One region of the Streptomyces yatensis genome, then DNA from elsewhere that is predicted to be linked to it. Evidence: riboswitches for the same ligand, from Rfam matches in the RefSeq annotation. Region 1 holds a riboswitch; the other holds the start of a gene.
What was found. A riboswitch is a leader RNA that binds a small molecule or an ion and turns the genes downstream of it on or off. The one in region 1 is predicted to bind glycine.
Positions count from the first base shown of each region.

Region 2: another riboswitch for glycine. It lies ahead of gcvT (glycine cleavage system aminomethyltransferase GcvT); the one in region 1 lies ahead of gcvP (aminomethyl-transferring glycine dehydrogenase).

Region 1 covers NZ_CP072941.1:9,036,026-9,045,694, forward strand. Annotated here, with positions in the region: gene J8403_RS37840 (bifunctional nuclease family protein) at 1-355, shown strand, start outside; gene J8403_RS37845 (MerR family transcriptional regulator) at 523-1,149, shown strand; gene J8403_RS44075 (DNA polymerase IV) at 1,305-3,443, shown strand; gene J8403_RS37855 (PRC-barrel domain-containing protein) at 4,163-4,492, opposite strand; glycine riboswitch at 4,605-4,702, shown strand; glycine riboswitch at 4,704-4,828, shown strand; gene gcvP (aminomethyl-transferring glycine dehydrogenase) at 4,894-7,809, shown strand; gene J8403_RS37865 (DUF5999 family protein) at 7,935-8,141, opposite strand; gene J8403_RS37870 (hypothetical protein) at 8,406-8,993, opposite strand; gene J8403_RS37875 (glutamate-cysteine ligase family protein) at 9,440-9,669, shown strand, end outside.
Region 2 covers NZ_CP072941.1:3,581,519-3,591,187, reverse strand. Annotated here, with positions in the region: gene J8403_RS14460 (L-serine ammonia-lyase) at 1-26, opposite strand, end outside; gene glyA (serine hydroxymethyltransferase) at 125-1,390, opposite strand; gene gcvH (glycine cleavage system protein GcvH) at 1,416-1,796, opposite strand; gene gcvT (glycine cleavage system aminomethyltransferase GcvT) at 2,043-3,170, opposite strand; glycine riboswitch at 3,340-3,449, opposite strand; gene J8403_RS14440 (AAA family ATPase) at 3,619-4,317, shown strand; gene J8403_RS14435 (enhanced serine sensitivity protein SseB) at 4,556-5,371, shown strand; gene J8403_RS14430 (enhanced serine sensitivity protein SseB C-terminal domain-containing protein) at 5,485-6,279, shown strand; gene J8403_RS14425 (ABC transporter permease) at 6,751-7,755, shown strand; gene J8403_RS14420 (ABC transporter substrate-binding protein) at 7,884-9,644, shown strand.

The sequences.
Region 1 (9,669 bases):
GACCGCGATCGCCTTCGCTCAGCAGGGCATGGCTCCGGCGCGCCCGCTGACCCATGACCTTTTCAAGGACGTACTCGAAGCGGTCGGCCAGCAGCTCACGGAGGTCCGGATCACGGATCTGCGCGAGGGGGTCTTCTACGCGGAGCTGGTCTTCGCCAGCGGCGTGGAGGTCAGTGCCCGGCCGTCCGACGCCATAGCGCTCGCGCTGCGCACCGGAACGCCGATCTACGGCAGCGACGGCGTGCTGGACGACGCCGGTATCGCGATCCCGGACGAGCAGGAGGACGAGGTGGAGAAGTTCCGCGAGTTCCTCGACCAGATCTCGCCCGAGGACTTCGGAACCAGCAGCCAGTGAACGGTATGCCGGTCCTCGCTCGCGCATTCGAGTAGCCTTTCCCGGACGAGGGACACGGGAAACCACCCTTAGGGTGATTATCACTCGGCGTGCCGAGTGTGGCGATCGTTGACGCACCCCGGGTGACTGCCTACCTTCAAGATGGCAGGTCGAGGACGGAGGTCGGCGTGAGAAGCACCGGCGACGGCACGGCAGCCGGCGGTCCGTATACGCTCCAGGGGAGCGCACCGGCCGATCCGGCTTTGAAGGCTCGGGTCGCGGCACAGGCAGCACCGCCGCGTGAGCCCGCCGCGGGGGAGACGGAGCGGGTCGGGTACCGCGGACCCACCGCATGCGCGGCCGCGGGCATCACCTACCGCCAGCTCGACTACTGGGCCCGCACCGGCCTGGTGGAGCCGAGCGTCCGGCCCGCGTACGGCTCGGGCAGCCAGCGGCTCTACAGCTTCCGGGACGTGGTCGTCCTCAAGATCGTGAAGCGGCTGCTGGACACCGGCGTATCGCTGCAGAACATCCGGGCGGCGGTGACCCATCTGCGCGCCCGGGAGCTCGACGACCTGGCCCAGATGACGCTGATGAGCGACGGCGCGACCGTCTACGAGTGCACCTCGCCCGATGAGGTCGTGGACCTCCTCCAGGGCGGTCAGGGCGTCTTCGGGATCGCCGTGGGCGTCGTCTGGCGGGATGTCGAGAGCGCGCTGTCCCAGCTGCACGGCGAGCGGGTGGACACCGGTGAGACGCTGATCCGGCACAACCCCACCGATGAGCTCGCGGCGCGTCGCAACCGGGCCGGTTGAGCGCTCGCCCTTTCGCTGGGCAGCTTTCGTCGGGCACTTTTCGCCAGGCGCCTTTTCGTCAGGCGCCGCCCCGGACGTGAGCCGAGCGGCGCCCCGGGCCCGCCTCCGGGCCGTCGTGCCGCCCATTGTCAGTGGTGTGCGGCAGCATCGTAGGTGTGAGGGGTGCGCCGACGATTCTCCATCTGGACATGGATGCCTTCTACGCCTCGGCGGAGCAGGCATCCAAGCCCAGCCTGCGCGGTAAGCCGGTGATCGTCGGGGGTCTGGGGCCGCGTGGCGTGGTCGCCACGGCCTCCTACGAGGCCCGGGTGTTCGGCGTGCACTCGGCCATGGCGATGGCCCAGGCCCGCCGCCTGTGTCCGAACGCGGCGTTCCTCATCCCCCGCTTCACCCTCTACCGCACGGTGAGCGACGCGGTCATGACCCTGCTGCACACGCTCTCGCCCCTGGTGGAGCCGCTCAGTCTGGACGAGGCGTTCGTCGATCTGGAGGCGGGCGGCACCGAGCCCACCGTCGGGGCGGCGCGCGCCGTGGGGGAGCGGCTGCGGGCCGACATCAAGGCGGCCACCGGGCTGACCGGGTCGGTGGGGCTCGCCGGCTCCAAGATGCTCGCCAAGATCGCTTCGGAGCAGGCCAAGCCCGACGGGCTGGTGGTCATCGACCCGGGGACGGAGCGCGAGCTGCTCGGCCCCATGTCGGTGCGGACACTCCCGGGCGTCGGCCCCGCCACGGCGGAGACACTGCGCCGGGCCGGGATCCACACCGTGGCCGAGACGCGGGAGGCGGGCGAGGCCGAGCTGGTGCGGCTGCTGGGCCGGGCCCACGGCGCGTCGCTCTTCCTGATGGCCGAGGGCCGGGACGAGCGGCCCGTCGTCGCCGAGCGGGACGCCAAGTCCATCTCGGTGGAGGACACCTTCGACGTCGACGTCACCGACCGCACCCGGGTGCAGCTGGAGATCGCGCGGCTCGCCGACCGCTGTGTGCGGCGGCTGCGCGAGGCCGGCCGCTCGGGGCGGACGGTCGTGATCAAGGTGCGGCGGTACGACTTCTCCACGCTGACCCGTTCGGAGACCCTGCGCGGGCCGACCGACGATCCGGGGGTGGTGCGGGAGGCCGCGGCGCGGCTGATCGACGGCGTGGACACCACGGCGGGTGTGCGGCTGCTGGGGGTCGGGGTCAGCGGTCTGGCGGACTACACCCAGGAGGATCTCTTCGCGCAGGCGGCGCAGGCCGCGCAGGCCGCCCAAGCGGCTCATGAGGCGCTGGGGGACGCCCGGAGCGTGCCGGGCCCCGAGAGGCCGGAGTCCGTGGCAGAGGGCGCGGGAGAGGCTCCTGAGGACGCTGGGAAGCCGCGACGCTGGATGCCGGGCTCCGATGTGCGCCACGCCGAGTACGGGGCCGGCTGGGTGCAGGGGAGCGGGGTGGGCCGGGTGACCGTGCGCTTCGAGGAGCCGTGGTCGCGGCCGGGGCGGGTGCGGACGTTCGCCGTGGACGACCCAGCGCTGGAGCCAACCGAACCGCTGCCCCTGCTGCGACCGGAGGCGGATGCGGCTCCGGGTCTGGACGCGATCCCGGGGAGGGCCGCGACCGCGGACGCGGACGGGACTCCGGGCGCGGGCGCGGGCGCGGACGTGGACCCGGACGCGGATCTGGCCCCGCACCGGGCCGTGAGCCCGGACCCGGAGGCGAACCCGACCACGGAGGAGGTCGCGGGCCCCGTCCTGGAGGACGCCGCGAGTCCGCGCCCGGACGTGGCCCGGGAGGCGGTCACGACGCCGGAGTTGAGCCCGGATCTGGGCCCGGAGAAGGTCCCGGAGGACGCCGCGAGCCCGGGCCCCGATGTGGCCCGGGAGGCGGCCACGGACTCGGACTCGATCCCGCGAGAGGCTGCGGACCTGGTCTCGGAGGCCGCCGCGTGCCCGCGCCCGAACGTGGCCCGGGAGGCCGTCACGGGCCCGGGCCCGGCCTCGGAGGACGCCGCGGGTCCGCCCCTCGACGTGGCTGCGGAGGCGGCTTCGGACCTGGCCCCGGACGGGACCAGGGGCCGGGAGCGGACCACGGGCCGGAACCCGGGGGAGCGCATAGCCATGGGCTCAGAGCAGACCGAGGGCCCGGATGACCTGGCCTCGAGACCGAGTGGACCGGCCGCGGGCGTGGATGGGCTGACCCCGAGCCCGGACGGCGGACCTGAGCGGGGGCGGGCCCCAGGCCGTATGCAGGGCCACGGGCAGGCCCTGGGGCCGGTCGGCCTGGTATGGCCTGGCTTCGGGATCGGGCGTCGGGCCCGAGGGTGAGCAGGCCTCGGGCCCCGACGCTCTGGCCGCGGGCGCGTAATGTCCTGGCTCCGGGACTGGGGGGCGGAACTTGAGCGGGGCGGGGTCCAGGCCGTATGCGGGGCCACGGTCCGGGCGGCGGGCAGGCCCTGGGGCCGGTCGGCCTGGCCGCGGGGGCGTATGGCCTGGTTTCGGGATCGGGCGTCGGGCTCGAGCGTGAGCAGGCCTCGGGCCCCGACGCTCTGGCCGCGGGCGCGTAATGTCCTGGCTCCGGGACTGGGGGGCGGAACTTGAGCGGGGCGGGGTCCAGGCCGTATGCGGGGCCACGGTCCGGGCGGCGGGCAGGCCCTGGGGCCGGTCGGCCTGGCCGCGGGGGCGTATGGCCTGGTTTCGGGATCGGGCGTCGGGCTCGAGCGTGAGCAGGCCTCGGGCCCCGACGCCCTGGCCGCGGGCGCGTAATGTCTCGGTTCCGGTGCTGGGGCGCGGACCTGAGCGGGGCGGGGTCCAGGCCGTATGCGGGGCAACGGCCCGGGCCGTGAGCAGTCCCGGGGACAGGATGGCCTGGCCCCGGGACCGGGCGTCGGACCCGAGCGGGGGCAGGCTCTGGGCCACGAGCGAGGGCAGAGCTCAGGCCAAGCGGAGGGCAGAGCTCAGGCCACATGCGGGGCCGCGCGCAGGCCCCGGGACACCAGCAGGCCGCCGCCCCAGGCCACCAGCAAGGCCGGTCGCAGCCGCCAAGGTCAGCCCGTGACGTCCAGCCCGTAGTGGTGGTAGAGCTGCAGCTCCTGCTCGGGGGAGAGGTGGCGGCCGACGCCGAAGTCCGGGGCGTCCTTGATGAGTGCCCGGTCGTACGGCACCCGCAGGGTGTCGCCGACGACCTCGCTCGGTTCGAGCGGCACGAAGACGTCCCGGCTGAACAGCCCGGTGCGTACGGCCGCCCATTCGGGCTCGCCGGTCGCGTCGTCGAGATAGACCTCGTCCACGGTGCCGATCTTGGAGCCCTCGCGGTCGAATGCCTTGCGGCCGATCAGGGTCCGCGGGTCGATATCGGTCTGCACGCTCTCTCCCACAGGTGGCAAGTGACCATTGATACCTACAAAAAGCCACATCTCCGCGCTCGGCCACTCGAACGCCGGTGACCGTCCCCCACGGTAGAACCGCTGGTACGCTGACTGTGGCTGTAAACCCCGTGCGGGAGAGTCCTCCGCCGACGCTGTCGGAGGCGCCGAAGGAGCAAACCCTCCCCGGAATCTCTCAGGCACACGTACCGTGCGGGTGAGGTCACTCTGGAAAGCAGGGCGGGCCACGGGCGAGCAGAGCTCCGGAACCCCTCCTCACCGACGGTGAAAACCGGTCAGGCGGTATATGGACCGGTGAAGCTCTCAGGTTGAGATGACAGAGGGGGAGGCCGTCCGGGCACCCGCGCCGCGGTGCCCCTCGCCGGTCGTTACAGACCAGGAGGCCCCCGCAGATGACCGCCAATCGCATCGCACTCTCCGACTTGGAACGCGGTACTCCGTTCGAGCAGCGCCATATCGGCCCCGACGGCGAGGCGCAGGCCAAGATGCTCGCCCATGTCGGCTTCGGCTCGCTGGACGAGCTCACCGAGGCCGCCGTACCGGAGGTCATAAAGAGCACCGAGGCGCTGGATGCCCTGCCCCCGGCCCGCAGCGAGCCGGAGGTCATCGCCGAGCTGCGCGGACTCGCCGACCGCAACCAGGTGCTGCCGTCGATGATCGGTCTCGGCTACTACGGCACCCACACCCCGCCGGTGATCCTGCGCAATGTGCTGGAGAACCCCGCCTGGTACACCGCGTACACGCCCTACCAGCCGGAGATCTCCCAGGGCCGGCTCGAGGCCCTGCTCAACTTCCAGACCGTGGTCGCCGATCTGACCGGGCTGCCCACCGCCGGTTCCTCGCTGCTGGACGAGGCCACCGCGGCCGCCGAGGCGATGGCGCTGTCGCGGCGCGTCGGCAAGGTCAAGGAGGGCGTCTTCCTGGTCGACGCCGAGTGCCTGCCGCAGACCGTCGCGGTCCTGCGGACCCGCGCCGAGCCGACCGGTGTCGAGGTCGTCGTCGCCGATCTGGCCGAGGGCATTCCGGACGAGATCGCCGAGCGCGGGGTCTTCGGCGTACTGCTGCAGTACCCGGGCGCCTCCGGCGTGGTGCGCGATCCGCGGCCGGTCATCGAGCGCGCCCATGAGCTGGGCGCCATCGTCACCGTCGCCGCCGATCTGCTCGCGCTCACCCTGCTCACCTCGCCCGGTGAGCTGGGCGCGGACATCGCGGTGGGCAACAGCCAGCGGTTCGGCGTCCCGATGGGCTTCGGCGGACCGCACGCCGGGTTCATGTCGGTGCGCGACGCCTACGCCCGCAACCTTCCCGGCCGGCTGGTCGGGGTCTCCGTGGACGCCGACGGCGACAAGGCGTACCGGCTGGCGCTGCAGACCCGTGAGCAGCACATCCGCCGGGAGAAGGCCACCAGCAACATCTGCACCGCCCAGGTGCTGCTGGCCGTGATGGCCGGGATGTACGCCGTCTACCACGGCCCGGACGGGCTCGCCGCGATCGCCCGCCGCACCCACCGCTACGCCTCCGTGCTCGCCGAGGGGCTGCGGGCCGGCGGTGTCGAGGTGGTGCACGGCGCGTTCTTCGACACCCTCACCGCGCGGGTGCCGGGCCGGGCCGCCGAGGTCGTCGCCGCGGGCCGGGAGGCCGGGGTCAACCTGCGGCTGACCGACGCCGACCACGTCGGCATCGCCTGCGACGAGACCACCGCCCGTGCGCAGCTCGCCGCCGTGTGGTCCGCCTTCGGGGTGGACGGCGGCAACGGCGACCCCACCGGGATCCCCGGGATCGACGAGCTGGACGCCGCGGCGCCGGACGCGCTGCCCGCGGCCCTGCTGCGCCACGACGGCTATCTGACCCACCCGGTCTTCCACCAGCACCGCTCCGAGACCGCGATGCTGCGCTATCTGCGGCGGCTGGCCGACCGGGACTACGCGCTGGACCGGGGCATGATCCCGCTCGGCTCCTGCACCATGAAGCTCAACGCGACCACCGAGATGGAGCCGGTCACCTGGCCCGAGTTCGGCGCGCTGCACCCCTTCGCACCGGCCGAGCAGGCCCAGGGCTATCTGACCCTGATCCGTGAGCTGGAGGAGCGGCTGGCCGAGGTCACCGGCTATGACAAGGTCTCCCTGCAGCCGAACGCCGGATCCCAGGGCGAGCTCGCCGGGCTGCTCGCGGTGCGCGCCTACCACCGCGCCAACGGGGACAGCCGGCGCACCGTCTGCCTGATCCCGTCCTCCGCGCACGGCACCAACGCCGCCAGCGCCGTGATGGCCGGCATGAAGGTGGTCGTGGTCAAGACCGGTGAGGACGGCGAGATCGACACCGATGACCTGCGCGCGAAGATCGAGAAGCATGGTGCCGAACTGGCCGTGCTGATGGTCACCTACCCCTCCACCCACGGCGTGTTCGAGGGGCACATCACCGAGATCTGCGCGGCCGTGCACGACGCGGGCGGCCAGGTCTACGTGGACGGCGCCAACCTCAACGCGCTGGTCGGGCTCGCCGAGCCGGGCCGGTTCGGCGGCGATGTCTCGCATCTGAACCTGCACAAGACCTTCTGCATCCCGCACGGCGGTGGCGGCCCCGGCGTCGGCCCGGTCGCGGTGCGCGAGCACCTGGCGCCCTACCTCCCGAACCATCCGCTGCAGCCCGCCGCGGGCCCGGCCACCGGCGTCGGCCCGGTCTCGGCCGCGCCGTGGGGCTCGGCGGGGATCCTGCCGATCTCCTGGGCGTACATCCGGCTGATGGGCGCCGAGGGGCTGCGCCGCGCGACCCAGGTCGCGGTGCTCGGCGCCAACTATGTCGCCAAGCGTCTCGAACCGCACTACCCGGTGCTCTACACCGGCCCCGGCGGCCTGGTGGCCCATGAGTGCATCGTGGATCTGCGGCCGCTGACGAAGGCCACCGGCGTGACGGTCGACGATGTGGCCAAACGCCTGATCGACTACGGCTTCCACGCGCCGACGATGTCGTTCCCCGTCGCCGGGACGCTGATGATCGAGCCGACCGAGAGCGAGGATCTGGCGGAGCTGGACCGGTTCTGCCAGGCGATGATCGCCATCCGGGCCGAGATCGAGAAGGTCGGCTCCGGCGAGTGGGCCAAGGAGGACAACCCGCTGCGGAACGCCCCGCATACGGCGGCGTCGCTGACCGGGGAGTGGGGCCACCCGTACTCCCGGGAGGAAGCGGTCTTCCCGGCCGGGGTCTCGGCGGCCGACAAGTACTGGCCGCCGGTGCGGCGGATCGACGGGGCCTACGGCGACCGTAACCTCGTCTGCTCCTGCCCGCCGCTGGAGTCCTACGAGGGCTGAGGGCTTCCCCTCGACACATGCGGCAGATGCGTCAATGGGGCCGGTGCGGCGGATACGCCGGGCCGGCCCCTGCGGGTACGTGCCGTCGACGGCGGGTCAGGCCGTGGTGACGGCGTGGGCGGCCGTCAGGCCGCGGTGACGATGTGCTCGGAACCCCGCGGCCGGCACGGTGCGATGACGCGCCCGTCCGGCAGCAGCTCACCGGTGTCCTCGAAGAGCAGGACGCCGTTGCACAGCAGGCTCCATCCCTGCTCCGGGTGGTGCGCCACCAGATGGGCGGCCTCCCGGTCGGCGGAGTCGGCTGACGGGCAGGGTGGTTGATGCTGGCACATGACAGGGTTCTTTCGCTGCGGAGTGGTGAATGTCCTGCGGCTCGCTGCGGCGTTCATGGCCGCCCCCCGTGGTTTGAGTCGGTCGATTGCTCCAGTGTTGCCCTACGGCCTGGAATCCGCAGGGATTTCGCGGTACCGGTCTCGCTAGATAATGACGCATCACCCGTCCGGACGGTTCATCGCCGCCGGACTGTTACGAGGATGCTGCGGAGCGCCCCGTGACCCGGCGGTCACGGGGCGCTCCCAACCTGACGGAGGCCCAGGTCAGGCGGGTGAGCCAAGCAAGGGAGCCCGGGTGAGCCGGTGGGTGAGGACCGACAGCAGATCCGTTGCGCCATGCGCCCGGTGGGGCGCGATCCCCGGTGGGGCCGGGGCGAGCGGCACCAGCAGGTCCCCCGCGCCGAGGCCGCCTTCGGCGCCGTCCGCCGTCAGGTCGCCGTGCAGCCAGAGCGTGACCATGTAGAGCTCGGGGATGGACAGCAGCCGCGGTTGGTACGCCGAGGGCAGCGACTCGGCCTGGCTCAGGGCGAGTTCGGCCGAGCTGACATAGGGGCCCTCGGAGAAGTGTGAGAAGGCCCAGCCGTCGGCGGTGAGCATCGCCTCGGCTGCGGCCACCGTGCGATCGCCGTCGCGGATCAGGAAGCGCCAGCCGGTGAGCCGGGTGGTCGGCGGGCCGTCGGCGGTGGTGATGTCGTCCAGGACATGGACGGGGAGCGGAAGTTCGGGTTCGAAGGGGCCGGTGAGCGTGGAGAGTACCGGGGTGCGGGCCTCGCGGACGGCGGTGGGGGAATCAAGGGCCGTGAGGACGCTGCGCAGGGCGGGCGCGGGGGCCTGGGGCACATGCAGCGGCATGGTGGGTCGCCTCTCGCTTGGAGACACGGTGAAGCGATAGCGGGCCGGGTTTGGGCGGCGCTGTCGGTGGAACACGGGTCAGAGGGGAACCGGAACAGACCGTTCGGGCCTTATCTCTCTGCCTCGTTAGCCGAGTTTATACGACACGTGTTCCCGTTGTGTTTCATCTAGCCGCTGCCCGCATTGCCGACAAGACCTTATCCAGACCCCGAGAAGGCGGGGATTTTCCCCGATTCCATGCCAGATGAACGGATATGACCTGGCATTTTGAGGCCGGCGCGGTAGGCTGGAACTCGCCGGTCCATTTTTCCGGCACAATGAACAGTTCCAGAGAGCCTACCGGCTGGGTGGGGATCGCGGGGCGTTATCGATCACATTGGTGGGCATCATCGAGCGTGGTGTGCAGACGGCTGGCACCGATGATCCACTCGAGGAGGGACGCTTCGATGGGGGACAAGCTCATGGCCGGTGAGTTCGACCCGTCCGGCCGGCGACGGCAGCGCGTCCGGTTGCGGCAGTGCCTCGACGGGCTGGGCCGGCTCCTGGCCGACAAGCGATTCGACCGCCCGAAGAATCTCATGGGGCTGGAGATCGAGCTGAATCTCGCCGGGGCCGACGGACTGCCGAGGATGATGAACGCGGAGGTTCTGGAGCGCATCGGGAGTCATGATTTCCA
Region 2 (9,669 bases), 5.5 Mb from region 1:
AAGAGGTCGAATACGGAAATGGCCACCGGGGGACTCCTTCGTCTGCACGCGGGGGAGGCGTGCGGGCCGTGCGGGGGTGGTGCGGCGGGGGCGCGCCAGGGCGGGCGCGCCCCCGTGTCCGGGGTTACTTGGACAGATGGGCGTACAGCGGGTGCTTGTCGGCCAGGGCGGTGACCCGGGCCTTGAGCGCCTCCGCGTCGTAGGACGGCTTGAGCGTCAGCGCGATCACGTCGGCGACCTCGCGGAAGTCCTCCGCGGTGAAGCCGCGCGTGGCCAGCGCCGGGGTGCCGATCCGCAGACCCGAGGTGACCATCGGGGGCCGCGGGTCGTTCGGGATCGCGTTGCGGTTGACCGTGATGCCGACCTCGTGGAGCCGGTCCTCGGCCTGCCGCCCGTCCAGCTCGGAGTCGCGCAGATCGACCAGGACCAGATGGACGTCGGTGCCGCCGGACAGGACGGCGACGCCCGCCTCGCGGACATCGGGCTGGGCCAGGCGCTCGGCGAGGATCCGGGCGCCCTCCAGCGTGCGCTCCTGGCGCTCCTTGAAGGCCGAACCCGCGGCGACCTTGAAGGAGACCGCCTTCGCCGCGATGACATGCTCCAGCGGGCCGCCCTGCTGACCCGGGAAGACCGCCGAGTTGATCTTCTTGGCCAGATCGGCGGTGGAGAGGATCACGCCACCGCGCGGACCGCCCAGGGTCTTGTGGGTGGTGGTGGTCACCACATGGGCGTGCGGTACGGGCGAGGGGTGCAGCCCGGCCGCCACCAGACCCGCGAAGTGGGCCATGTCGACCATCAGGTACGCGCCGACCTCGTCCGCGATCCGCCGGAAGGCCGCGAAGTCCAGCTGGCGGGGGTAGGCCGACCAGCCCGCGATCACCATCTTGGGGCGGTGCTCCTTGGCCAGCCGCTCGACCTCGTCCATGTCGACCAGACCGGTCTCGGCGTCCACGTGGTAGGGCACCACGTTGTAGAGCTTGCCGGAGAAGTTGATCTTCATGCCGTGGGTCAGATGGCCGCCGTGCGCCAGGTTCAGCCCCAGGATGGTGTCGCCGGGAGAGAGCAGGGCGAACATCGCGGCCGCGTTGGCCTGGGCGCCCGAATGCGGCTGGACGTTCGCCGCCTCGGCGCCGAAGAGCTCCTTCACCCGGTCGATGGCGATCTGCTCGACCACATCGACGTGCTCACAGCCGCCGTAGTAGCGGCGGCCGGGGTAGCCCTCGGCGTACTTGTTGGTCAGGACCGAGCCCTGGGCCTCCATGACCGCCGCCGGGGCGAAGTTCTCCGAGGCGATCATCTCCAGGGTGGACTGCTGGCGGTGGAGTTCGGCGTCGACGGCGGCGGCGACGTCCGGGTCGAGCTCGTGCAGGGAGCTGTTGAGAAGCGACATCAGGGTCCCGATCGGAAGAGGAGGGTCAGTTTTCGGCGAAGGCGGTGTACGCGTCGGCGGAGAGCAGCTCCTCCGGCTCGCCCGTCACCCGCACCTTGAACAGCCAGCCGCCCTCGAAGGGAGCGGAATTCACCAGCGCCGGGTCGTTCACCACGTCCTCGTTGGTCTCGGTGACCTCACCGGAGACCGGCGAGTACAGGTCGCTGACGGACTTGGTGGACTCCAGCTCTCCGCAGGTTTCACCGGCGGTGACGGTCGAGCCGACGTCCGGGAGCTGGACGTAGACGACATCGCCGAGCGCGTTGGCCGCGAACTCGGTGATGCCGATCGTCGACACGCCGTCCTCGTCGGCGGCCGACAGCCACTCGTGCTCCTTGCTGTAGCGCAGCTGCTGGGGGTTGCTCATGGTCCGATTCTCCTGGATACGGGGGAGTGCTTGGGAAACGGGTCTTAGCTGGTGGGACGCGACGCCGGTGGGTGCGGTGCCGGTGGGTGCGGTGCCGGGGGTGCGTGCCCGCGCGGTGGGACGCCGGTGGGACGCCGGTGGGTGCGGCGTCGGCGCGATGTGGCGACGCCGGGTGCGGCGCCGATGGTCTCGGTGCCGGTCCAGAGGAGGACGCCAGTGGGGCGCGGCGTGTTGCGGCCGGACCGCTCAGCGCTCGCGCCGGTAGAAGGGGAGCGCCACGACCTCGTACGGCTCCCGGGTGCCCCGGATGTCCACCGAGACCCCCTCGGTGCCCGGCTTCGCGTACTCCGGGTCCACGTACGCCATCGCGATCGGCTTGCCCAGCGTCGGCGAGGGCGCGCCCGAGGTGACCTGGCCGATCCGTGAGCCGTCGGCGGCCACCACGGCGTATCCGGCGCGCGGCACCCGGCGGCCCTCGGCGACCAGGCCGACCAGGGTGCGCGGGCTGACGGTGTCCGCCTCGCGGGAGGCGGCCTCCAGGGCCTGGCGGCCGACGAAGTCGCCGGGCTTGTCGAACTTCACCACCCGGCCGAGCCCCGCGTCGAACGGGGTGGTGTCGGTGGTCAGCTCGTTCCCGTACAGCGGCATCCCCGCCTCCAGGCGCAGGGTGTCCCGGCAGGACAGACCGCAGGGCACCAGGCCCACCGGGGCGCCCGCCTCGGTCAGCGCGTCCCAGACCCGCTCGGCGTCGGCGGGCGCCAGGAACAGCTCGAAGCCGTCCTCGCCCGTGTAGCCGGTGCGGGCGATCATGGCGGGGACGCCCGCGACGGTGCCCGGCAGCCCGGCGTAGTACTTGAGCCCCTCCAGGTCGGCGTCGGTCAGGCTGCCCAGGATCCCGGGGGACTCGGGCCCCTGGACGGCGATCAGCGCATAGGCGTCCCGGTCGTCCCTTACGGTCGCCTCGAAACCGGCGGCCCGCTCGGTCAGCGCGTCCAGCACCACCTGGGCGTTGGAGGCGTTGGCCACGACCAGGAACTCCTCGTCCCCGAGGCGGTAGACGATCAGGTCGTCCAGGATGCCGCCCTCGTCGTCGCAGATCATGGTGTAGCGGGCGCGGCCCACGGCGAGCGCGGACAGCCGGCCGACCAGCGCGTGGTCCAGGGCCTGCCCGGCCTGCGAACCGATGAGAGAGATCTCACCCATATGGGAGAGATCGAAAAGCCCGGCGCGGGTGCGCACCGCGGTGTGCTCGTCGCGCTCACTGCCGTAGCGCAGCGGCATGTCCCAGCCGGCGAAGTCGGTCATGGTGGCGCCGAGCGCACGGTGCCGTGCGTCCAGCGCGGTACGGCGTGGGGTGGGCGGGGCGTCGGTCACGATTCAGGCTCCAGGAGATCGGGGTCGCGCGACGGCGAGGACGGACGACAAGGACGCGTGCGTCCTCCCCATCTGTCATCGGAACCTGAGAGGTTCGCCGTGACGCCCGTAAGGGGCCCGGCTTGCACCTTGGGTGGAGCCGCGCCCGCGGCTCGCTTTTCAGATCTGCCTCGTCCACGCGGTATCGGGGCCTGAGAGATTCAAGGGAGGACTTGCTCCTTCGGCGCCCCGGACACCCGGCGCATTGCCGGTGACCAAGGACTCTCCCGCGCGGATTCAAGCGGCCGGTATGGAGTTGCGCGCACATCATCGCATGTGTGGCCGAGAAAGGAAGCCCCGATCGGGTCGGCTCCGGCCGGATCGGGCAGAGGCAGCCTTGATGGACATTACCTTTTCTTGACACTCTGCGGGTACGAGCAGCGTTGACCGACCTGGGAGGACGATCACGGTGCAAGGGCAGGGAACATACGGGACCGCACAAAGGCTCCTGCCGGCACGGCGTGGCCGCATCCCCTCCGGGTCGACGGCCATCCCCGGCCGGCGCATCGCGGTGCACGATCTGCGCGGGCAGGCGCGCGGCGGCGGTGCGGACCGGCGTGAGCTGCGCTTCCCGGTGGGGGACGTGCTGGTCGCCTCCGGGCTGCCGGGCGCCGGCAAGAGCACGCTGATCAATCGGACGGTGCCTGTTCTGGACGGGACGGGCACGGTCGTCATCCGGGTGGACTCGCAGAACACCCGGGAGGCGTGGGAGCGCCGGATGCCCGGCTGGCTGCCGTACGCGCTCTATCGCCCGCTGGTCCGGTACGCCCACTACGCCGGGCTGCGCCGGGCGCTGCGCTCGGATGTGAGCGTCGTGGTGCACGACTGCGGCGCGCTGCCGTGGGTCCGCCGCTGGCTGGCCCGGGACGCGCGGCGCCGGGGCCGCAGTCTCCACATGGTGCTGCTGGACGTGGAGGCCACGGTGGCCCTGGAGGGCCAGGCCGCCCGTGGCCGCGGGGTCTCCGGCTATGCCTTCGGACGGCATCGGCGCGCGATGCGGCGGCTCATCGCGGGGATGGAGGAGGGGCGGCCGCCGGAGGGGTGCGCCTCGGCGGTGCTGCTGGACCGCTCGACCGCGAGCGAACTGCGCTGCATCTCCTTCGAATGAGCTCGCACCGGAAGTGAACCCCGCCCTGGGAGGGGACGGGTGCCCTCCCCGGGGACGAGAGGGAAACGCCGGGTGACCTTGGCCGGAAATGAGCATGACGGCATCACCCAGTGTGACCGCGGCGGGGGCCGGGCGAGGTGGGGAAGTGCTGTGGAGATGACGCCGCCCCCGCCGGCCCCGGGCCGCCCAGCCGCTAGGGTGCTTTGGGCAGGTAGGACGAGATGGCGGTTGGACGAAGATGAGCTTCCCGGAGCAGTACGGCATGGCCCCGGCTCACGGAGGATTCCCCGACGGCGCGCAGACCGCGTTTCCGGCGTTTCCGGCGTTTCCCGGCAATGAGCTCGAAGAGGTGATGGCCGCCTCGATCGACGTCCCCGGGGCCGGAGCGCGCCTCGTCGAAACGCTCTCCCGCAGCCATGTCTGGGTTCCGCTGCCCAACGGCGGTGGCCCGGGCAGCCCGAGCCTGGATCTGCCCACGGTGGAGATCGAAGGCGCCGCGTATGTCCCGGTGTTCAGCTCCGAGCAGCAGTTCCTGCAGCTCGTCGGCTCCCATATGTCCTTCACCATCGCCCCGGCCGTGGAGTTCGCCCGCGGCCTGCCGCCCCAGCTCGGCATCGCGGTGAACCCCGGTGGCGCGGTGGTCGTACCACTGCCTCCGGCCGCCGTCCGGGAGCTGTGCCGTGCCGGGCGCAGCGAGCTCGACGGCCCGGCCACCGGGGGCAGGGTGCGGCTCTTCGAACCGGACTGGCAGGACGAGCCGGTGGACTTCCTGGCCGCCGCCGGGATCGAGTTCGCCAAGGACACCGGGGTGCGGACCGCCCGGCGCGCGCTGGCCAGCGTCGAGGGCGACGAGCCCGCGCTCTTCGTCGGCGTGCAGCTCGACGCCCCCGGCCCCGACGGCCAGGCGCGGGCGGTGGACGCGCTCGGCCGCGCTCTCGGTGTGGTGCCCGTGCGGTGGAAGGTCCAGCTGGTGCTGCTGGACGTGGCGCAGGGGGATCCGGTGGTCGACTGGATGATGGGGCGCGTACGGCCGTTCTACGACCGTGACCTCTGACTCACCCCAGGGTCCGCTACGGCGGCCCGTAAGCTGGTTTGATGACCAGGAGGGGTGCGAGCACGCTCCCCGGTGAGGTGCGGGACAAAGGGCGAGAGAAGGGGCGGACCCAGGTGAGCGCGGGCGCGGATTGGGGGGCGGCGGCCGGCCAGGTTGAGCGAGCGTTGCAGCAGGTCGCTCCCGGCCGGTACGACGCCTATGAGGCGCTGCTGCGGGCCATCGGCGAGGGCCAGGTCTGGATGCTGCTGTGGCACGGTGCGCCCGGCACGCCCGAGGCCCAGTACGGGAACATGGATGTGGACGGCCTCGGTTACGCCCCGTGCGTGACCTCCGCACAGGAACTGGCCGCCAGTGGCTGGAACCGTGCGCATGAGGTGGTCGACGGACGCCTCATCGCCGACTCGCTCTACCGCGACCGCTACGGTCTTTGGCTCAACCCCCACGCCCGCGGCGGCGGAGTGGGCATCCCGTGGCCGGATCTGCGCCGGATCGCGGGCGGTCTGGACCGGCTGCCCGCCGGGCCGCTGCGGCTGAGCGACCCCGCCATCGACATCCCGCAGTTCTACGCCCTGCTGGGGCAGAACGCGCATCGCACCACCGCCGTGCGGTCGCTGCGGCGCGTCTGGGTGCAGCCCGCGCTGGGCGCTCCGTATCTGGCCATCGGGCTGGATCTTTACGACAGCAGCCCACCGGCGGTGCAGTCGGTGCGGGTGATGATGGAGCAGTCGATCACCGCCGTGCCGGACGGGCTGCCGGTCTCCACGGTCGCGCTCTCCGACGAGTACGACCCCGTCGCCCTGTGGATGCGGGCCAACGCCCGGCCCTTCTTCGACCGCGACGCCTATGGCACCGCCCCCGCCGCGCCGTCCTACGGCTACGGCTACCCGCCGCCGCGTCCCGCCTACTGATCCGCTGGCTCTGCTGATCCGCTGCCTCGCCGGGCCGGTGCCGCCACGCCGATCCGTCGCGCCCGCCGACCCGCCGTGCCCGCCGAATCGCCGCGCCCGCCGATCCGCTGATCCGTCGCCGACCCGCTGGTCCGCGCACCGATTGACGGGATTGCCCACCCGGCCTACCGGGCCTTTGGGGCCGAACATCCCATAGCGGGCGCGAGGTTACTGCTGCGTTCTCGTGTCGCGACCGTCCGTATAGCGGAGCGGTACTCCTCACATCACGGTTAGGCATCCATTGCCCGGGAGTACTGGCGGGTGATCACAAACGCGTTGAAGACTCCCGCTCCAAGGGGTGCGGTTCCTGCGTACGACCCCTTCCGAGAAGGTTCCGTACCAGAACGCGACTTTCACCAGGGTTGTGAACAAAGCCGCCACAGCGGCGAGTCGTGGGCCGGTCACCACCGGTCGAGAGGGGTCTCCACCACGATGACGGCACCATTGCACGGCACGAGCACGGACAGCGATCCGGTGGCGACTGCCGATGTAGCGGCGGATGTGGTCAAAGCGTCCGTCGAAGGCAGATCGCTGCGGCAGATCGCCTGGACACGCCTGAAGCGGGACAAGCTCGCGCTGGCGGGTGGCATCGTTGTCGTCTTCCTGGTTCTGGTGGCGATCTTCGCTCCACTGATCGTGAGCCTGCTCGGGCATCCGCCCAATGAGTTCCACCAGGAGGAGATCGACCCGCTGTTCGGCACCCCGAAGGGGTCCATGGGCGGTATCAGCTCGGACTTCCTCTTCGGCGTGGAGCCGTCCAACGGCCGCGACGTCTTCAGCCGCGTCGTCTACGGCGCCCGGATCTCGCTGCTGGTGGCCTTCCTCGCGGCGGTGGTCGCGGTGGTCCTCGGCACCATCTTCGGCATCATCGCCGGGTACTTCGGCGGCTGGGTGGACTCGGTGATCAGCCGGGTGATGGACATGCTGCTGGCCTTCCCGCAGCTGCTCTTCATCATCTCCCTGGTCTCGGTGCTCCCCAACGACCTGCTGGGACTGACCGGCAGCGGGGTGCGCATCGCCATCCTGGTCTCGGTCATCGGCTTCTTCGGCTGGCCGTACGTCGGCCGCATCGTGCGCGGCCAGACGCTGTCGCTGCGCGAGAAGGAGTACATCGAGGCCGCGCGGAGCCTGGGTGCCGGCCGGCGCTACATCCTCTTCCGTGAGCTGCTGCCCAACCTGGTGGCGCCGATCACCGTCTACGCGACGCTGATGATCCCCACCAACATCCTCACGGAGGCCGCGCTCAGCTTCCTCGGCGCGGGCGTGAAGCCGCCCACCGCCTCCTGGGGGCAGATGCTCTCCAAGGCGGTCGGCACCTATGAGGACGACCCGATGTTCATGATCATCCCGGGTGTGGCGATCTTCGTCACGGTGCTGGCCTTCAACCTCTTCGGCGACGGCGTCCGCGACGCACTGGATCCGAAGGGCACCCGATGACGGTGCGGCACACGGCCGCCCGGTCGTACTCGAACGCATCAGCAGCCCCTGCCGCATCCGGCAGAAGGCTCCCCAAGGTATTCCGCGGCGCCATGCCTAGGACCGCTAACCCGGAGGTTGCAGCAACTATGAAACGGCTCTCGAGAAGCAGGCGGATCGCCGGAGCGACGGCTGTCGTCGGCGCCCTGCTGGCCACCGCCGCCTGCGGTGGTGGCAGTTCCGACGACGAGGGCTCGGGTGCCGGGTTCAACGCCGCGGTGAAGGGTGTCGCCGCCAAGTCCGCCAAGAAGGGCGGCACCCTCAAGTTCATCAACAAGCAGGAGTTCGACTCCCTCGACCCGCAGCGCCAGTACTACGGGTTCGCCTGGGACTTCTCCCGCTTCTACGCGCGCCAACTGATCTCCTACACGCCGAAGCCGGGCAACGCCGCGAACGAGCTGACCCCGGACCTCGCCACCTCCACCGGCAAGATCAGCAACGGCGGCAAGACCTACACCTACACCCTGCGCGACGGGATCACCTGGGAGGACGGCTCCCCGATCACGTCCAAGGACGTCAAGTACGGCATCGAGCGCATCTGGGCCAAGGACGTCGTCTCCGGCGGCCCCGGCTATCTGCGCCAGGTCCTGGACCCCAAGAGCGAGTACAAGGGCCCGTACAAGGACAAGTCCAAGGACAAGCTGGGCCTGAAGGCGATCCAGACGCCGGACGACAAGACCATCGTCTTCAACCTCGCCAAGCCCAACGGTGACTTCGAGCAGATGCTCGCGATGCCGACCGGCTCCCCGGTGAAGGCGGACAAGGACACCGGCGCCAAGTACACCAACCGGCCCTTCTCCTCCGGTCCGTACAAGGTCCAGTCGTACACCCCGGGCAAGAGCCTGTCGCTGGTCCGCAACACCAGCTGGAAGAAGGCGTCCGACCCGATCCGCCCGGCCCTGCCGGACAAGGTCTCGGTCACCTTCAACTCCAACCTCGAGGCGATCGACCGGCTGCTGATCAAGGGCGACTACGACGTCTTCCTCAGCGCCACCGGTATGACTCCCTCGGGCCGCAACGACGCCCTCAAGCACAACAAGGGCAACGTCGACAACATCACCACCAGCTTCGTCCGGTACGTCGACTTCACCACCAAGGTCAAGCCGTTCGACAACATCCACTGCCGCAAGGCGGTCGTCTACGGCACCGACTACAAGTCGCTCCAGACCACCCGCGGTGGCCCGCAGGCCGGTGGTGACATCGCCACCAACATGCTCCCCAAGAGCGTGAAGGGCGCGGACAACTACGACCCGTACGGTGTCCTGAAGCGCGGTGGCAAGGCGGACGTGGCCAAGGCCAAGGACGAGCTCAAGCAGTGCGGCAAGCCGGGTGGCTTCTCCACCAGCATCGTGGCCCGCAACGACCAGCCCGCCGAGGTCGAGGCCGCCGAGGCGCTGCAGGCGTCGCTGAAGAAGGTCGGCATCAACCTCAACGTGGAGCCGATCCAGGGCAGCACCTCCGCCAGCATCACCGGCTCGCCGTCGGTGATGAAGAAGCGCGGCTACGGCCTGTCCATGACCGGCTGGGGCCCGGACTTCCCGACCGGCCAGGGCTTCTCCCAGCCGCTGATCGACGGCCGCTTCATCGAGCAGACCGGTAACTACAACGTCTCCGAGACCAACGACGCGGAGATCAACAAGTACTTCGACGACGCGCTCAAGGAGACCGACCCGAGCAAGGCCGGCGCGATCTACCAGAAGATGAACCACAAGGTCAGCGACCTGGCCGTGCAGATGCCGTTCATCTACGAGAAGAACATCACCTGGCGCAGCTCGCGGCTGACGAACGCCTTCTCGTCGGCGGCCTACAACGGTCGCTACGACTACTCCCAGCTGGGCGTCGTCAAGTGACGGCCGGTCACCCGACCCGCCGCAC